DNA from 3 places in the Clostridium saccharobutylicum DSM 13864 genome. Region 2 is predicted to be linked to each of the others. Evidence: predicted binding sites of a transcription regulator. Region 2 holds the regulator's gene; each other region holds the start of a gene.

Region 1 (5,690 bases), 150 kb from region 2:
TCTAAGCTAGCTCTTTCTTTTAATGAACTTGCTTCTGCTTTAGCGTTACTAACAATTTCATCATAAAGTTTATCGCCTTTTTCCTTTTGTCTTTCAGTAATTTTCTTACCTTCTTCTTTAGCTGATTGCAAGATTTGTTCATTTTTAACTAAATACATTCTGGCTTTTTCAGCATCTTCGTCTGCTTTAGATATCTTTTGATTTATAAGATTTTGTCTTTCTTCAATTATTCCTTTTAGTTTATTCCAAAAGAAATGTCTTAAAAGTAAAATTATAATGGCAAAATTGATCCAAGTCATTATTAATGTTGACAATCTAACTTCCATAACTTTATCTATATCCTCCCTTCGGAGTCAATACAATTAACTCATACGAACTCATATTTAGCTATTATTTACCCATTACTATAAATGCCATTACTAATCCATAGATTGCAGTTGTTTCTGCCAGTGCTGCACCTAAAAGGAAAAATGTCATTATTCTTGGTTGTGCTTCTGGTTGTCTTGCCACTGCTTCAATTGCCTTTCCTGCAGCTATACCAATACCTGCTCCTGCTCCAATACCAGATAATACAGCTATACCTGCTGCTAAAATTCCAAAACTCATTATAGTTCCTCCTTAATTCTTTATAAAAATTTGTTTTTTAACTTTACTCTTCTGCGATATTTTTAATATTAATCATAGTTAACATTGCAAATACTATCATTTGAAGTACTCCATCAAATAAATCAAAATAACCATGCACTATAATTGGTAATCCTAATTCTGCAATAATTGATATTGATCCTAACAAGTTATAAACTATTTCTACCAATACTACAGCTGCACACATATTACCAAAAAGTCTAAGTGCTAATGTTACTGGTAATAGCACTCTTTCTAATAAGTTAAGTGGTAACATAGGCCAAAACGGATGAAAAAATGCTTTTCCATAACCAAGAATTCCATTTTTTCTAATTGCATTTATATTTACAACAAAAAATGTAACTAATGCAAATGACGCTGTTACACTAACATCATATGTAGGTGGTTTCAAACCTAGCACACCAGTCCAGTTAAGAGCCAACAGATAAATCATTAATGTTCCTATATATGGTACAAATGATTCATACTCTTCACCCATAGTGCCAACTATGAAATCTCTTACGGTTTGATATACATTCTCTACAGCAGCTTGGGTTTTAGTTGGTTTTAACTTTAGATTTCTTGTTAATGCATAAGCAGCTATACCTAAAATTACAATAACAGCCCATTGGATTATTATACCTGCTGTAATGTCTATTGTATAGCCAAAAATTTCAGGCGACCATATAGGTATAGGCGTAATCTCCAATTTTAAACACTTCCTTTCCTTCTCATTATATTTAATCCTATTAGCAGAACATAATGTGAACAAAATCCAAGCATATAACAAATCATATATTGGATATTTTTTACAAAAGGCAATATTGTTAGAATTATGAATCCCATTCTTAAAAAATATGTTACCAGAATAATCCATGCCCTACTTTTTGTAAGACAATTTCTAACTACATACCCACTTATCAAGAAATTTATTAATGATGCACACATGCCAGCCATATAGATTCCTGCATTTATGAAGGTGGAAATTAATATTATCATCAAAGATATCAATAATCCACTTCCTAAATCATATTTTACCATTTGAAGAAGTAGTTTATTCATCTCTTTTTTCATATATAACCCCCTTCCCTCAATAAAAATAATTATATCTTTATATTTATCTTTAATAAAACAGCATTTTATAGTAAAATATGCTCATTTTGTTCTTATATCAATTTTATCTTACACATTCTATAAAATACTTAGCAATTTCACAGTTTTTCTCTAATTTTCTTAAATAATGAAATTTTAAAAATTTAAACATGCATTTTTCAGAATATTCAGCAACAAGAACAGACTTTATCCTATTTTTATTGAACTTTTTATTATGACATTTGCTATGCTAAGCTAAAATTATCACGAAATTTGGTGAAAAATAACGTTTTTTATTTTTTAATACTATTTTTTGTATTGTAATCTTTTTTATACTGATGAATACAAAAATTGTTCGTAATTCAATATTTTTTATAAAATAATCCATTACTGTACATAATTAATAACTTTTATACTGACTATACATATAAAAGTATTCTCAGTATTCCTTGATTTTATAATACAAATCAAAGATTGCTGTACTTACACTCCGGTTTAATGTTATTAACAAAAACACTTTTTCATTAATTCTATATTATATTTTATTAATATCTAAATAATCTTATCCTTTTCTAAAGCTAAATCGTTTTCTTAAATTCATAAAAAGCCTTAATCTTGCATTATATATTTTACTTTTTTACTTAACTATAAAAATATGTATTATTTTAAATTTTATCATACAATTTGTCTATGCCATAATACATAAACTCTAAATCGCTTTTTATAAAAAGAAGCTATCTTGAAATAGAATTTTTTTACTACTTCAAGATAGCACTTTAAAAAGGCATATTAACTTCTATTAAACTCTTTCAACTACAAGTGCAGTTCCCATTCCTCCACCTATACAAAGTGTTGCTAATCCCTTTTTAGCATCTCTCTTTTCCATTTCATGAAGAAGAGTAACTAAGATTCTTGCTCCTGATGCTCCTACTGGATGACCCAAAGCAATTGCTCCACCATTTACGTTTACTTTTGACATATCGAATTTTAAATCTTTAGCAACAGCTAAACTTTGAGCTGCAAAAGCTTCATTAGCTTCGATTAAATCTAAATCTTCAACAGTTAGGTTAGCTGCTTCTAAAGCTTTCTTAGTTGCATGGAATGGTCCGTATCCCATTATAGCTGGATCTAATCCCCTTGATCCATAAGAAAGAATTTTAGCTAATGGCTTAAGTCCTAGTTGTTGAGCTTTTTCTGCACTCATTACAACAAATGCTGCTGCCCCATCATTAATTCCTGAAGCATTACCTGCAGTTACTGTACCATCTTTTATAAATGCTGGTTTTAATTTAGCTAAAGTTTCTACAGTTGTTCCGAATCTTGGGAATTCATCTGTATCAAATACCTTTGGTTCCCCTTTTCTTTGAGGGATAACAACTGGTACTATTTCATCTTTAAATCTTCCTGATTTAATTGCTGCTTCAGCTTTTTGTTGTGATGCTGCTGAAAATTCATCTTGTTCTTCTCTAGTTAATCCCCATTCTTTAGCTATATTTTCAGCTGTAACTCCCATATGGTAGTTATTGAATGCATCCCATAATCCATCTTTTATCATTGTGTCAACTAATTTACCGTCGCCCATTCTTTGTCCCCATCTTGCCTTATCTAATGCATATGGAGCAGCTGACATGTTTTCCATACCACCTGCAACAACAACGTCAGCATCTCCAGCTTTAATCATTTGAGCTGCTAAACTAACTGCTCTTAAACCTGATCCGCAAACTTTATTTATTGTCATAGCTGGAACTTCAACTGGTAATCCTGATTTAACTGCTGCTTGTCTTGCAGTGTTTTGACCAAGACCTGCTTGAATTACATTACCCATGATAACTTCTTCAACTACTTCTGGTTTAACTCCGGCTCTGTTTACAGCTTCTTTAATTACTAAAGCTCCTAAGTCTACTGCTGGAACTGTTTTTAATGCTCCACCAAAACTTCCTAATGCTGTTCTTACTGCACTTACAATAACTACATCTCTCATTTATTTGACCTCCTAAAATTTTATAATAAATATATTAATTCGTTAAATCCTTAACATACTTTAATTATAACCACTTCTAGTTATTTTATCAAGAGAAAATTGTTAAATATTAAACAAAGTTTCCAATTAATTTTTAACATAATTTATCTTTATCTTTATAGATAAACAACTTAGTATTTAGACTTATTATGTAACCAACCGAAAGAAAGGGAACTATTTTACTATAAATATTACCTCTAAAAACTAATCTTATAAATAATTAGAATAGATATACATACTTACTAAACTTAAATTTACATCTTTACTAGAAATAATAATACTCTTTTGTGAAGTGTTTCTAAGGAATTTTGATGGCTATGTTTCTTAGAATAGAAGTTGTTCCAAATCTGCTAGTTCAAAGCTTGACTTTGAAGCTAGAATTTTGGGTACAACTTCTATTCTTTAGAATCATCCATCAAAATTTCTTAGAAACCGAAACAAAAGAGTATTATTATTCCAATAAGTTCTAGATAGTTTTAAATTCTTCTATAGTTCTTGATGATAAATCAAAATAATTTAATATAACATCTGCTATTCTCTTTGATGCTATTCCATCTCCATATGGATTTATAGCCTTGCTCATTTTATTATAAGCATTTTCGTTTCTTAACAGTTCATTAGCCTCATTTACTATTTTTTCTACATCAGTACCAACTAATTTAACAGTACCCGCTTCAACAGCTTCTGGTCTTTCAGTAACATCTCTTAATACTAGTACTGGTTTTCCTAAATGAGGTGCTTCTTCTTGAAGACCACCTGAATCTGTCATTATCATATATGATTTATTCATTAAATTATGAGTTTCCTTAGTATCCAATGGTGATAATAAATGAATTCTTTCCTTTTCACCAAGTCTCTCAAATACAACATCCTTAACAACAGGATTTAAATGCACTAAATATACTAATTCTACATCTTTATTTTGTTCAACTATAATATTTAGAGCTTTGCAAATATTTTCTATCCCTTCGCCCCAATTTTCTCTTCTATGAGCAGTAATCATTATTACCTTTTTGCTAAAGTCAATCTTATTCAGTTCATCATTTTCAAAAACGTAATTTTCTTCAACAGTATGTTTCATGGCATCAATTACAGTATTTCCTGTAATATATATATCATTTTCATTAATTCCTTCTCTCAAAAGGTTTTCTTTTGAGCCCTTAGTTGGAGCAAAATGTAAATCTGCTAACCCACCAGTTAATTTTCTATTCATTTCTTCTGGAAAAGGAAAATATTTATTAAAAGTTCTAAGTCCTGCTTCCACATGGCCAACTCTAATTTGTTGATAGAATGCAGCTAACGCACCTGCAAACGTAGTTGTAGTATCTCCGTGAACTAATATCATATCTGGTTTTTCTTCTTTAAATACTTCTTCTAAGCCTTCTAGAACTTTATTAGTAATACCTGTTAAAGTTTGTTTTGTTTTCATTATATTTAAATCAAAGTCTGGTGTTATATCAAATAATTCTAAAACTTGATCTAACATCTCTCTGTGCTGAGCTGTTACACAGACTTTTGATTCAATTTCTTCTCTTCTTTCTAGCTCCTTAACTAAAGGTGCCATTTTTATAGCTTCTGGTCTGGTCCCAAAAATGGTAATAATTTTCTTCTTACTCAATTTATTTCCTCCTAATTTAAGCTATTATAGATTAATAACAAAGTCTAATAAAAGTTAAATTTAAAATCCTAGTTTAATACCCAAAATCTTTTGTTATTTGCAAAGAATCATCATCTTCTATCCATGATTCTACTTGTATTTCTCTAAACTCTTCCTTCGAATCTCTTATGATTACATTTGATATTCCCGAATTAATCACCAATCTTTTACACATAGAACATGAATTAGCATCCCTAACATATTCCTTACTTTTTGCATCTTTACCTACTAGATATAAAGTTGCACCAATCATATCCCTTCTCGAAGCACTAATAATAGCATTAGCTTCACTATGTA
Region 2 (5,690 bases):
AGCATATGTTATAAAATGTGATTTTAGCTGGGATGATATGGGTAGTTTTGGAGCATTAAGTAGATTGCTTGGCAATTATTCAAATAATAATAATATATCAAAAAATGTTTATATTGATGAATGTGAGAATTGCTCAATATTTGGAAATAAGAATTTAATAATTGGATTTGGGATAAAGGATCTAGTAGTGGTTGATGCTGGCGACGTAATACTCGTAATGGATAAAAATAAAGATCAAGAAATTAAGCATTTATTAAATAAGCTTAGTGAAGAAAATGAATATAGTAAGTTTTTATGATATAACGAAAATATCAATATAACTATTAAGGTATATTGATATTTTGTTATTTAAAAAATTGATGATTGATATGAAATTAATTTTTAATAATTAATCTCATATCTTTTTGTTTGTGTATAAATATCAGATGAAGTGGAACTTAATATTATTAATGGAAAATTGTTATTTGATAATATATTAAAGGTTAATTAAAATTTTTAAATTATTATTAAATACAAGATAAGTGTGTTGTAAAAATGAGCGTGCAGTATTATTATTAGAGCAGAGCATAAAAAATAATATTTAAAATTAAGAGTATTGTTTTATATGAGAGTTTAGAAAAATAAGTGTAGAGGATGTGGTCACGCTTTGATGATGAATACTCACAGAATTATGGGTGAGAATATTATAAAATATGCTAATACAAAGAGTATTTATTTAATTAACAATAAGAGATTTATATGGGGAAATATAAAACCAGATTGTGTTCCTAAATATACTTTTATGAAACATTATTTTAATGAAAGTATAGATATGGTAGTTGATAAAATAATATATTTATCATCATTGACATTAGAAGACGTTTATTACAAAATTACTATTGGAAGATTTAGTGAGGAACTTGGTGTGATTTGTCACTTCTTATGTGATTATTTTTGTGCACCACATTATTATAGATGGGAGTTCAAGAGTACTAGTGCAGTGAAGCATCACATGATGTATGAACAAAGGCTAGCAAAGTTAACTAAGAAATTCAAGCCGATTGGTATTATAAATACAAATGTTAAGCCACAGAATATAAAAGAATTTATAATTCAGTTACAAAAACAGTATGATGGAATGCTTGATTATAAAAATGATTTAACTTTTTCGTATTATATTTGCGATAGTGTGTTAAATATGATTTTAGATAATGTATTTTCTAATGAAAATAAAGTGAATAGAGCAATTTGATTTTTATTAGGCATATTGACTTGTTATTTTTTGATTATGCCTTAATACAGAAAACTCGTCTTTTAGTTCAAGGCGAGTTTTTTTATGTTTCAATAATTAGTAATTTACGAGTAAGTAATAATTTATTGAAAGGAATTGTTTAAGTTTTCAGAATTGGGGGTACCTTTTCTTAGTTAGATATTAAGTATATTTTATAGTATATGCGTTAATTATATAAAATAATCAGTTAAATGTAAGATAAATGAATAGTAGATAATAATTGGACAGAGAATATTTATTCTAAAATTACGAATACTTTAAAAGAAGTTGACATCAAAAAAAACAATAAGTATACTAAAAAAATATGTTTAAAATAATACAAATTTAGATTATATAAAAGAATGAAATGAGGATGAGAAGGATGTCTGTTTTATCACTTATATTAACAGCTATTGGGTTATCTATGGATGCTTTTGCAGTATCTTTAACTACAGGATTTAAAATATCCAAAGATGATAGAAGTAAGATAGCTTTAAAAGCTGGTATGTACTTTGGAGGATTTCAAGCATTAATGCCACTAATAGGATGGATATTAGGAGTTAAATTTACTAAATATATACAAAGTGTAGATCATTGGATTGCTTTTGTTTTACTTACGGTAATTGGTGGAAAAATGATATTTGACGGTCTAAAAGGAGAAGAGGATAATGAATTTGAAGATGTACATTCTAATAAAAAGTTTTTACTTTTAGCTATAGCTACAAGTATTGATGCATTAGCAGTTGGAGTTACTTTTGCGTTTTTAGGAATAAATATAATAAAGTCTATTACAATAATAGGAGTAGTTACATTTATTTTAAGTATAATAGCTGTATATATTGGTAAAGTATTGGGAAATAAATTAACAAATAAGTCTAGCATTGTTGGTGGAGCAATTTTAATATTCATAGGACTTGAAATTTTAGTCGAACATTTAGGTTTATTCGCTAAATAATTTGAATAAGTTTGACATACGTACATAAAAATATGATAGAATCATAATGTATAACAATTTAAGGTTAATTTATATTGTTTCTAAACAAAATTTATATTTATAAGATTTTATTTTGCATTAGAAATTAAACTAATGGGGACCAATAAAGTAAATATTTATTAATTTAATAATTTATAAATTTTATGCTAAAATAAAATTATTGAAATTTGAGAATCATACAGAAATAAATTTATATAATAATTATGAGATTGTTAAAAAAAATACTAATTGTAATAAGGAGAAGTAGAATGGAGAAAAACAAAAATATATCTATGGCAGTTATTAAAAGATTGCCGAAATATTACAGATATCTTGGTGAACTTATGAGCAATGATGTAGATAGGATTTCATCTAAGGAATTAGGTGAGAAAATAGGATTCACTGCATCTCAAATTCGTCAAGATTTAAATTGCTTTGGTGATTTTGGTCAACAAGGATATGGATACAATGTAAAAGAACTGTATAGCCAAATTAGTACAATATTAGGGCTAGATAGAGGTTATGAAGCAGCTTTAGTAGGAGCAGGAAACATAGGTCAAGCAGTTTCAAATTACTCTAGATTTGAAAATTTAGGTTTTAAAATAACATGTATATTTGATGCAAATCCTAAGTTGATTGGTATGAAAATTAGAGATGTAGAGATAAAAGATATCGATGAAATGGAAGCAACTTTACAATCACAAAAGATTGATATAGGCATAATTTGTGTACCTAGAAAGAATGCCCAAAATGTTGCAGATGAATTAATTAAGGGTGGAGTAAGAGCAATTTGGAACTTTGCTCCTGTTGATTTAATAGTTCCACAAAATGTTAAAGTGGAAAATGTACATTTAAGTGAAAGCTTATTGACTTTAATTTATTTATTAAATGAAAGTGATTCTTAGAGAATATTTTAACAATAATTTTAAAAATACTGTTAAAATTTAACGTATTGTGGTATGCATATACAGATTAGATTATGCATATATTATATTTGCATATAAATAGGTGATAATATATTATTTTAAATAATATATTATCACCTATTTTAAATAATATTTATGAAAAAGATTTAAGATAAGATAATTTAGTTATTATTATCTCTTTTAAAGATATAGATAAATATGTTCTGTTATAGCAATATGCTTTATTGTTACGAATAAGAAATAAAATGATTTAAGATTGCTTTTTAAATGTTTAAAATTAAATGAATTACTTAAATTAGTATAAAATTTAGGTAAAATATTATAATAATGCACAATATTTTATTGCAAATAATTAAAGTAAGTATTATAATTTTAATTGAAGCAAGATGCTTCATTATTTTTAGATTCATTTGTTATAATATTAACAAATGAATTAAAAAATGTTTGAAATAGTAAGAAAATTAAAAAAATAAATAAGCAAGTTTAAGGGAGGATCTTAATATGGAATTAAAAAATGTGATTCTTGAAAAAGAAGGACATTTAGCTATTGTTACAATCAATAGACCAAAGGCTTTAAATGCATTAAATTCAGAAACATTAAAAGATTTAGATACTGTTATAGAAGATCTAGAAAAAGACAGCAATGTATATTCTGTTATCTTAACAGGTGCTGGAGAAAAATCTTTTGTTGCAGGAGCAGATATTTCAGAAATGAAAGATCTTAATGAACAACAAGGTAAAGAATTCGGAATATTAGGAAATAATGTATTCAGAAGATTAGAAAAATTGGATAAGCCAGTTATAGCAGCTATATCAGGATTCGCTCTTGGTGGTGGATGTGAACTTGCTATGTCATGTGATATAAGAATAGCTTCAGAAAAGGCTAAGTTTGGTCAACCAGAAGCTGGTCTTGGAATAACTCCTGGATTTGGTGGAACTCAAAGATTAGCTAGAATAGTTGGTCTTGGTAAAGCTAAGGAAATGATTTATACTTGCGATATTATTAAAGCTGAAGAAGCTTATAGAATAGGTTTAGTAAATAAGATAGTTCCATTAGAAAACTTAATGGATGAAGCAAAAGCAATGGCTAATAAGATTATGGCTAATGCTCCAAAGGCAGTTAAGTATTGTAAGGATGCTATCAACAGAGGTATGCAAGTTGATATAGATGCAGCAATTTTAATAGAAGCAGAAGACTTTGGTAAGTGTTTTGCAACAGAAGATCAAACTGAAGGAATGACTGCATTCTTAGAAAGAAGAACAGAAAAGAATTTCCAAAATAAATAATTTAAATTAAGTTTAAAAATCTATTAGGGATTTATATAGTTTTGTTTATCAATAGGTTTAATTAACAAGGAGGGTAATTTAATGAATTTTAAGTTAACTAGAGAACAAGAATTAGTACAACAAATGGTTAGAGAATTTGCAGTAAATGAAGTTAAACCAATAGCTGCTGAAATCGACGAAACAGAACAATTTCCAATGGAAAATGTTAAAAAAATGGCTGAATTAGGAATGATGGGTATTCCATTTTCTAAAGAAGTAGGAGGAGCTGGCGGAGATGTTCTTTCTTATATAATAGCTGTAGAAGAATTATCAAAAGTGTGTGGTACTACAGGTGTTATACTTTCAGCACATACATCATTATGTGCATCAGTAATTAATGAACATGGTACTCCAGCTCAAAAAGAAAAATATTTAGCAGATCTTTGTAGCGGGAAGAAAATTGGTGCTTTTGGTTTAACTGAACCAGGTGCTGGTACAGATGCTGCTGGACAACAAACAACAGCAACATTAGAAGGAGATCATTATGTATTAAATGGTTCAAAAATATTCATAACAAATGGTGGAGTTGCTGAAACTTTCATAATTTTTGCTATGACTGATAAGAGCCAAGGAACTAGAGGTATTTCTGCATTTGTAGTAGAAAAATCATTCCCAGGATTCTCAGTAGGAAAATTAGAAAACAAGATGGGTATCAGAGCATCTTCAACTACTGAATTAGTTATGGAAAACTGTATAGTGCCAAAAGAAAACTTACTTGGTAAAGAAGGTAAAGGATTTGGTATAGCAATGAAGACTCTTGATGGAGGAAGAATTGGTATAGCTGCTCAAGCTTTAGGTATTGCAGAAGGAGCTTTTGAAGAAGCAGTTAACTATATGAAAGAAAGAAAACAATTCGGAAAACCACTTTCAGCATTCCAAGGATTACAATGGTATATTGCTGAAATGGACGTTAAGATAGAAGCTGCTAAGCATTTAGTATATAAAGCAGCATGTAAGAAACAAGCAGGTCAACCTTATTCAGTTGATGCGGCTAGAGCTAAGTTGTTTGCAGCAGACGTTGCAATGGAAGTTACAACTAAGGCAGTACAAATCTTTGGTGGATATGGTTACACTAAGGAATACCCAGTAGAAAGAATGATGAGAGATGCTAAGATAACTGAAATCTATGAAGGAACTTCAGAAGTTCAAAAGATGGTTATCGCAGGAAGCATTTTAAGATAGGGAGGATTTTATAATGAATATAGTAGTTTGTGTA
Region 3 (5,690 bases), 1.2 Mb from region 2:
TTTCTTACCATATATCTCTCTGATGCTAATTCATTTCCACATCCAGATCCATTTGAAAAATATCCATTTGAATCCTGGCGATAATAATATCCCGGAACTGATAAATTAAGATTAGAATCATAAGTTTTATAAGTATGATTATAAACCATATCCATTACAATTCTTATCCCAGATTTATGAAGACACTTAACCATCTCTTTAAATTCTTTAATTCGCTTTTCTCCACTATAAGGATCTGTTGAATACGAACCTTCTGGAGCAAAATAATTTTTAGGATCATATCCCCAATTATATTGGGGTAAATTCAATTTAGTTTCATCAACAGTCTCATAATCAAAACTTGGAAGTAAATGCACATGTGTGATTCCAAGATCCCTTAGATAATCAATTCCTGTCTTTGTATATTTTCCTTGTACTGTGGTTCCATGTTCACAAAAAGCAAGAAACTTGCCCTTTACATCAGGCTTTATGCCTGATTCTTCATTTATTGAAAAATCCCTTACATGCACTTCATATATTACAGATCCCGCAGCACTACTCAATTCTGGCTTTTCATCTTTATCAAAGTCTATAGGATCAGTAGCCCTGAGATCTATTACCATACCTCTATTTCCATTAACCCCTAATGCCTTAGCATAAGGATCTACTACTTCTCTTTCACTTCCGCTATTAGTGACTAAATAATTATAAAATTCTCCATTTAAATCTTCCTTAACTTCTATGCTCCAAGTACCTTGCTCTCCTCTGTTCATATCTAAAATTCTTTCAGGAGCATTAGTATAACTTCTTCCATCTTTTCCGTATAAGGCTAATCGTGCATTATTTGCATTTGGTGCCCATAATATGAACTTAGTGCTTTCTTTAGAATATTGCATTCCCAGTTTGCCGCTATAATTATTATAATCATTACCTAATAAATTCATTATATTACTACCCCTTTGTTAGTTTTATTAAACATTTTTAATTTAGGCACATAAAACAGGAATAACAGGTCCAATTTGCTGCGGATATTTTTTATCAGACAAGGAGATGAATTGCTATCATAGCGAGCCTATTACGGCAATTTGCTCATTAGCAGATAAGTGAAAGTCCAAATTTATGATTTGGTTTCTTGAACTTAGTTAAATCATTTATGAGTTAACCTCAATTCCAAATGGATTTTGTGTGACTCGCTTACTCAGTGAGCGTATGCGAGTCGAGCTTCCTCTGATGAAAAATAGGCAAGCAAATGAACTTGTTTTTTTGAATGTGCCTTATTTAAGTTTTTTTATTATCTTAGCTGAGAATGATGGTACTGTTATACTTATTCTTCCACCATTAATTATAGTTTTATTGTCATCTAGTAAATCTATTCCTTGATTAAAAGGTAGTTCAAACTCTAAATTACTATTTTTATCAGATAAATTCAAAAGTATATAAACTTTATCCTGTTTGTACATTCTAGAAAATACAAGTTGTTCATTTTTGACTAAAACCTGCTCATAACTTCCATATTTTAAAGTTTCACTTTCCATTCTGATATTACCCAACTTCTTAATTAACTTAAACAATTTTTCATTTGCTGAATCTATTTTTCCAAGGTCTAATTCTGGCCTTAAAGGTAAATCTGTTCCATTTCCTTTAACCGCCTTAATACCATATTCACTACCATAATAAATGCTTGGTACTCCTGGCATTGTATACAATAATGTATAAACATTATATATATATTCTGGCAATTTTAACGTACTTGCCAATCTATTAACATCATGATTATCTACAAAATTATAAAGATATAGATTCTTATAAATTCCACCATTACCGAATAATCTATTTAATGAGTATGCTATTTCAAAATAATTTTTATCATTATGGCTTGAATAAATGCCTTTATAACATTCATAATTTGTAGTAGAATCTAACATCTCTGTATTTGCCCATCTTGTATAATCACCATGAATTACTTCACCCATTAACCAAAATTCTTTCTTTTTACTATCTACATATTTTCTTAAAATCTTAAAGAATTCAAAATCTATACTATCTGCTGCATCTAATCGTAACCCATCTATATCAAATTCATCTATCCAACTTCCTACTGCATTTAATAAATGATCTAAAACCTCTTGATTTCTTAAATTAAGTTTTACTAAATCATAGCAGCCATTCCAGCTTTGATAATTAAAATCATCTCCCATTGGACTTCTACTACCAAAATTTAATCCTGAAAACCAATCGCAATATTTAGAACTTCTACCTCTTTGTTGTACATCCTTAAATGCCCAAAATTCTCTTCCCACATGATTGAACACTCCATCTAATATTATTCTTATATTATTTTCATGAAGTTTTTCACATAGTTTCTTAAAATCTTCATTAGTTCCAAGTCTCTCATCAATCTTATAATAATCTTTAGTATCATATCCATGATTGCTTGATTCAAAAATTGGTGTAAAATAAATGGTATTTACACTCATTTCTTTTAAGTGTGGTATCCACTTTTCAATTTTAGTTAATCTATTCTTCTTTTCATACACTTTGCCTGGCTCTAAAACCCCACAAAACCCAAGTGTATAAAATTCATATATTACACTATCTCTGATCCATAAATTCATAACATCATCTCCCTTTCTTAAGAAAATTAACAGCCTAAATATGCGACGCCCATTTGCATCAAGCATGAACTAAGCGAAAATCAGTCTATTATCTTCTTTATTGTGCTTTATATACCATATAAATTTCATAAAATGTTTTATGAAATTACTTAAACTAATATATAATAAATCAAATTGATAAATTAATATTTGGGGATGTTCTTTATTTATCTTAATACTAATTTATGCAGTAGTAATGGTATTGATTATTATTTAATTAATATTGTACATGATTTTATTATATACACCATTTTTTTCTATATATTTAAAGTATTGTGCACTTCATAATTTTATTAACATCTAAATTATATTTTTCCCAATATTAACATATTAATAACATTTTATGAAAATTAATACATAAACATATTACAATTATATATAACTTTTAGTTCATTTAAAATATATTTAAAACTTTTCTCATTTTTATTTCAAAAGAAATATATAAAATTATTAATATAAACGTAATATAACAAAAACTAGAAATTACTTATTTATATGATATAATGTCAATGTAATAATACTTTAATTTTCTTTACAAACATACTTACACAAAATAAAGGAGACTGACAATTATGAAATTTAAACAACTTATAGGTAAAACTTGTATAGCGTTTTTATCATTAGGTGTTTTAGTTACTTCCATGCCAAGTTCAATCGCTCACGCTGATTCATTTAAATCTGTAACCATTGGTGCTGATTTAAGTGAACAACAAAAAAATGAAATGTTAAAATATTTTGAAGTAACAAAAAATGATGCAAACATACTAGAAGTTACCTCAGCAGAAGAACATAAATATTTAGGACAAGTTGCTACAGAATCTCAATTAGGTAATAAATCAATATCTTGTTCTTATGTAGAACCTACAGATAAAGGTGGATTAAATATAACCACTAATAATCTTACTTGGGTTACTGATGGAATGATTAAAAACGCTTTAATTACAGCTGGTATTCAAAATGCAAATGTAAAAGCATCTGCACCTTTCAAAGTATCTGGAACTGCTGCTCTTACTGGTATATTAAAAGGATTTGAAAATAGTAGTTCTGGTAAAAAAATTGATGAAAACGCAAAACAGGCTGCTAATGAAGAACTTGTTGTTACAGGAGATCTAGGAGATAAAATAGGTCAAAACGATGCCGCCAACTTAATGAATAACATAAAGAAAGATGTAGTAAAAGAAAAGCCTAAAACTGATTCAGATTTAAATAAGCTGGTTGATAAAGATGCAGAACCATATAAGACAAAATTAACCGATGATGATATAGCAAAAATTAAATCTGTAATGAATAAAATTAATCAATTAGATATTAACTATAATAGTATTAAAGATCAGTTAAATGATGTTACTAATCAATTAAAAGATAAGCTAAGTAGCGCTGAAGCAAAAGGCTTTTTTGATAAATTAGGGGATCTTTTTTCAGGTTTCTTCCATTCAATAGGTTCCTTATTTACAAGTAATTCTAATGATAAGTAATAATTTATAAATATAGATAAAAGATTTATGACTTAGAATTATGATGTAACCTACCGAAAGAAGCTGTATTCTTTTTCTCGGTTGCTATATAACTTGGCTGTGGATTTCTATCAGCAGAAGTTACACCCATTCCTGCCTGCTCCTCAAGCAAGAATAGGACAACTTCTACTGAAGAAATGATTACAGCCAAATTATAAATGCAACACTCCGAAAAAGGATACAGCTTCTTTCTAGTATAGAGTATATTTCAAAGTTTAAGTGTAGTTCATATTTTAGAAAATTTTTACACTTATTGATATCCTTAGATTCTATAAAAATTTAATAATTTTATTGTTATATATGGATAATAAAATTTAGAACTTATATTTTTACTAAAATATTTACCATATATTGATTTTTCAGCCAATAATTTTTTTCCATGTATAAACAATTTATCACTTAAACTTAAATTCTGAAATATATTCAAAACTAGAAAGTAAGTGGAATCTTTTGCACCGCATTGCATTTGGAATATTGGTATAGATATTTCTTCAGTAAAAGTTGTTCCATTCTTGCTTGTCACAAGCTTGCCTTGGGAACATGCAAGAATGGAACAACTCTTACTGTTAGAAATCCATAGCAATATTCTATAACAATCGAGTAAAAGATTCCGCTTGCTTTCGGTAAATTAACACCTAAGTTTAAATCATAAATTGTTTATCTATATCATATCTTTTACAATTACTTTTCATTTTATTAATAATTTTTTTATTTTTTGACATACTATTATTGAAATCAAACATCTACGGAGGTATGACAATGAATAAAAAAAACATAAAACTTATAGCAACTTCTTTAGCTGTTCTTAGTTGCATGTCTTTTATCCCCAAAAAGGCAGTAGCCTATACGCTTTTTAGCGCTACAACCGATTTAGAAGATTCAACTTACATTGCTGACAAGGATAAATCTGATAAAAATAAGAATGAGAAAAAACTTGATATATTTAGTAGTCAAAATTCTAAATATCTTTCATCTGAACAAAAAAAGCAATTAAAAGAACTTAAAGAGTGTAAAGAAAAAGGTACTAAACTCACAAAAGAACAAATGGAGTCTTTACATTCGATTGTGGATTCTATAATTAAAGGCAAATTAGGAAATGAAAAATATAAAAGTTTTAAATGCTTAATGGAAAAGAAACACTCTGGATCTAAATTAACTGATGAAGAAGAGGCAAAATTAAATGAATATAAAAATATAATTGATGGTAACCTTTCAAGTAAAGATATCTTCAAAGAATTTCTAAGATAAATATGAAAGAAACCACCTGTCCATGCAGGTGGTTAATTATACTACAAATTGAAAACTAATATAATAAAAACAATATTATAAATTAACGTCATTATCTTCTTTTAAATATATTATCATAATTTAAACACCTGAAAATATTCTAATTAATTATTTCACTATAAAAAGATAGTACTCTTTCAATAAATGCAAAAGCTATTTTATCTATTTCAAAATAAGGTTCATGCTTAGATCCCTTTATATATATTACTCTACAGTTTTTAGCATAGCCTGCAAATTTATAATGTCCTCTTGGCAT

What was found. Region 2 encodes Rex, which represses fermentation and respiration genes when NADH is low (regulators of the CRP and FNR family bind a similar motif). Its sites were predicted from a motif close to ATTGTTAANNNNTTAACAAT; they were not measured.
Region 1: the regulator Rex is predicted to act here: its motif matches at 3,796-3,815, upstream of CLSA_RS02475 (acetyl-CoA C-acetyltransferase).
Region 3: the regulator Rex is predicted to act here: its motif matches at 2,955-2,974, upstream of CLSA_RS18550 (DUF1002 domain-containing protein).

The regions. Positions count from the first base shown of each region.
Region 1 covers NC_022571.1:528,890-534,579, reverse strand. The annotation lists gene CLSA_RS02495 (F0F1 ATP synthase subunit B) at 1-326, opposite strand, end outside; gene atpE (ATP synthase F0 subunit C) at 391-606, opposite strand; gene CLSA_RS02485 (F0F1 ATP synthase subunit A) at 650-1,333, opposite strand; gene CLSA_RS02480 (hypothetical protein) at 1,336-1,698, opposite strand; gene CLSA_RS02475 (acetyl-CoA C-acetyltransferase) at 2,516-3,697, opposite strand; gene wecB (non-hydrolyzing UDP-N-acetylglucosamine 2-epimerase) at 4,203-5,354, opposite strand; gene CLSA_RS02465 (deaminase) at 5,428-5,690, opposite strand, start outside.
Region 2 covers NC_022571.1:375,012-380,701, forward strand. The annotation lists gene CLSA_RS01715 (mannose-1-phosphate guanylyltransferase) at 1-298, shown strand, start outside; gene CLSA_RS01720 (zinc dependent phospholipase C family protein) at 650-1,231, shown strand; gene CLSA_RS01725 (manganese efflux pump MntP) at 1,632-2,204, shown strand; gene CLSA_RS01730 (redox-sensing transcriptional repressor Rex) at 2,492-3,127, shown strand; gene CLSA_RS01735 (short-chain-enoyl-CoA hydratase) at 3,650-4,435, shown strand; gene CLSA_RS01740 (acyl-CoA dehydrogenase) at 4,517-5,656, shown strand; gene CLSA_RS01745 (electron transfer flavoprotein subunit beta/FixA family protein) at 5,670-5,690, shown strand, end outside.
Region 3 covers NC_022571.1:4,260,608-4,266,297, forward strand. The annotation lists gene pulA (type I pullulanase) at 1-923, opposite strand, end outside; gene CLSA_RS18545 (alpha-amylase family glycosyl hydrolase) at 1,254-2,594, opposite strand; gene CLSA_RS18550 (DUF1002 domain-containing protein) at 3,206-4,108, shown strand; gene CLSA_RS23225 (hypothetical protein) at 4,134-4,298, opposite strand; gene CLSA_RS23230 (hypothetical protein) at 4,410-4,670, opposite strand; gene CLSA_RS18560 (hypothetical protein) at 4,907-5,395, shown strand; gene CLSA_RS18565 (alpha/beta fold hydrolase) at 5,535-5,690, opposite strand, start outside.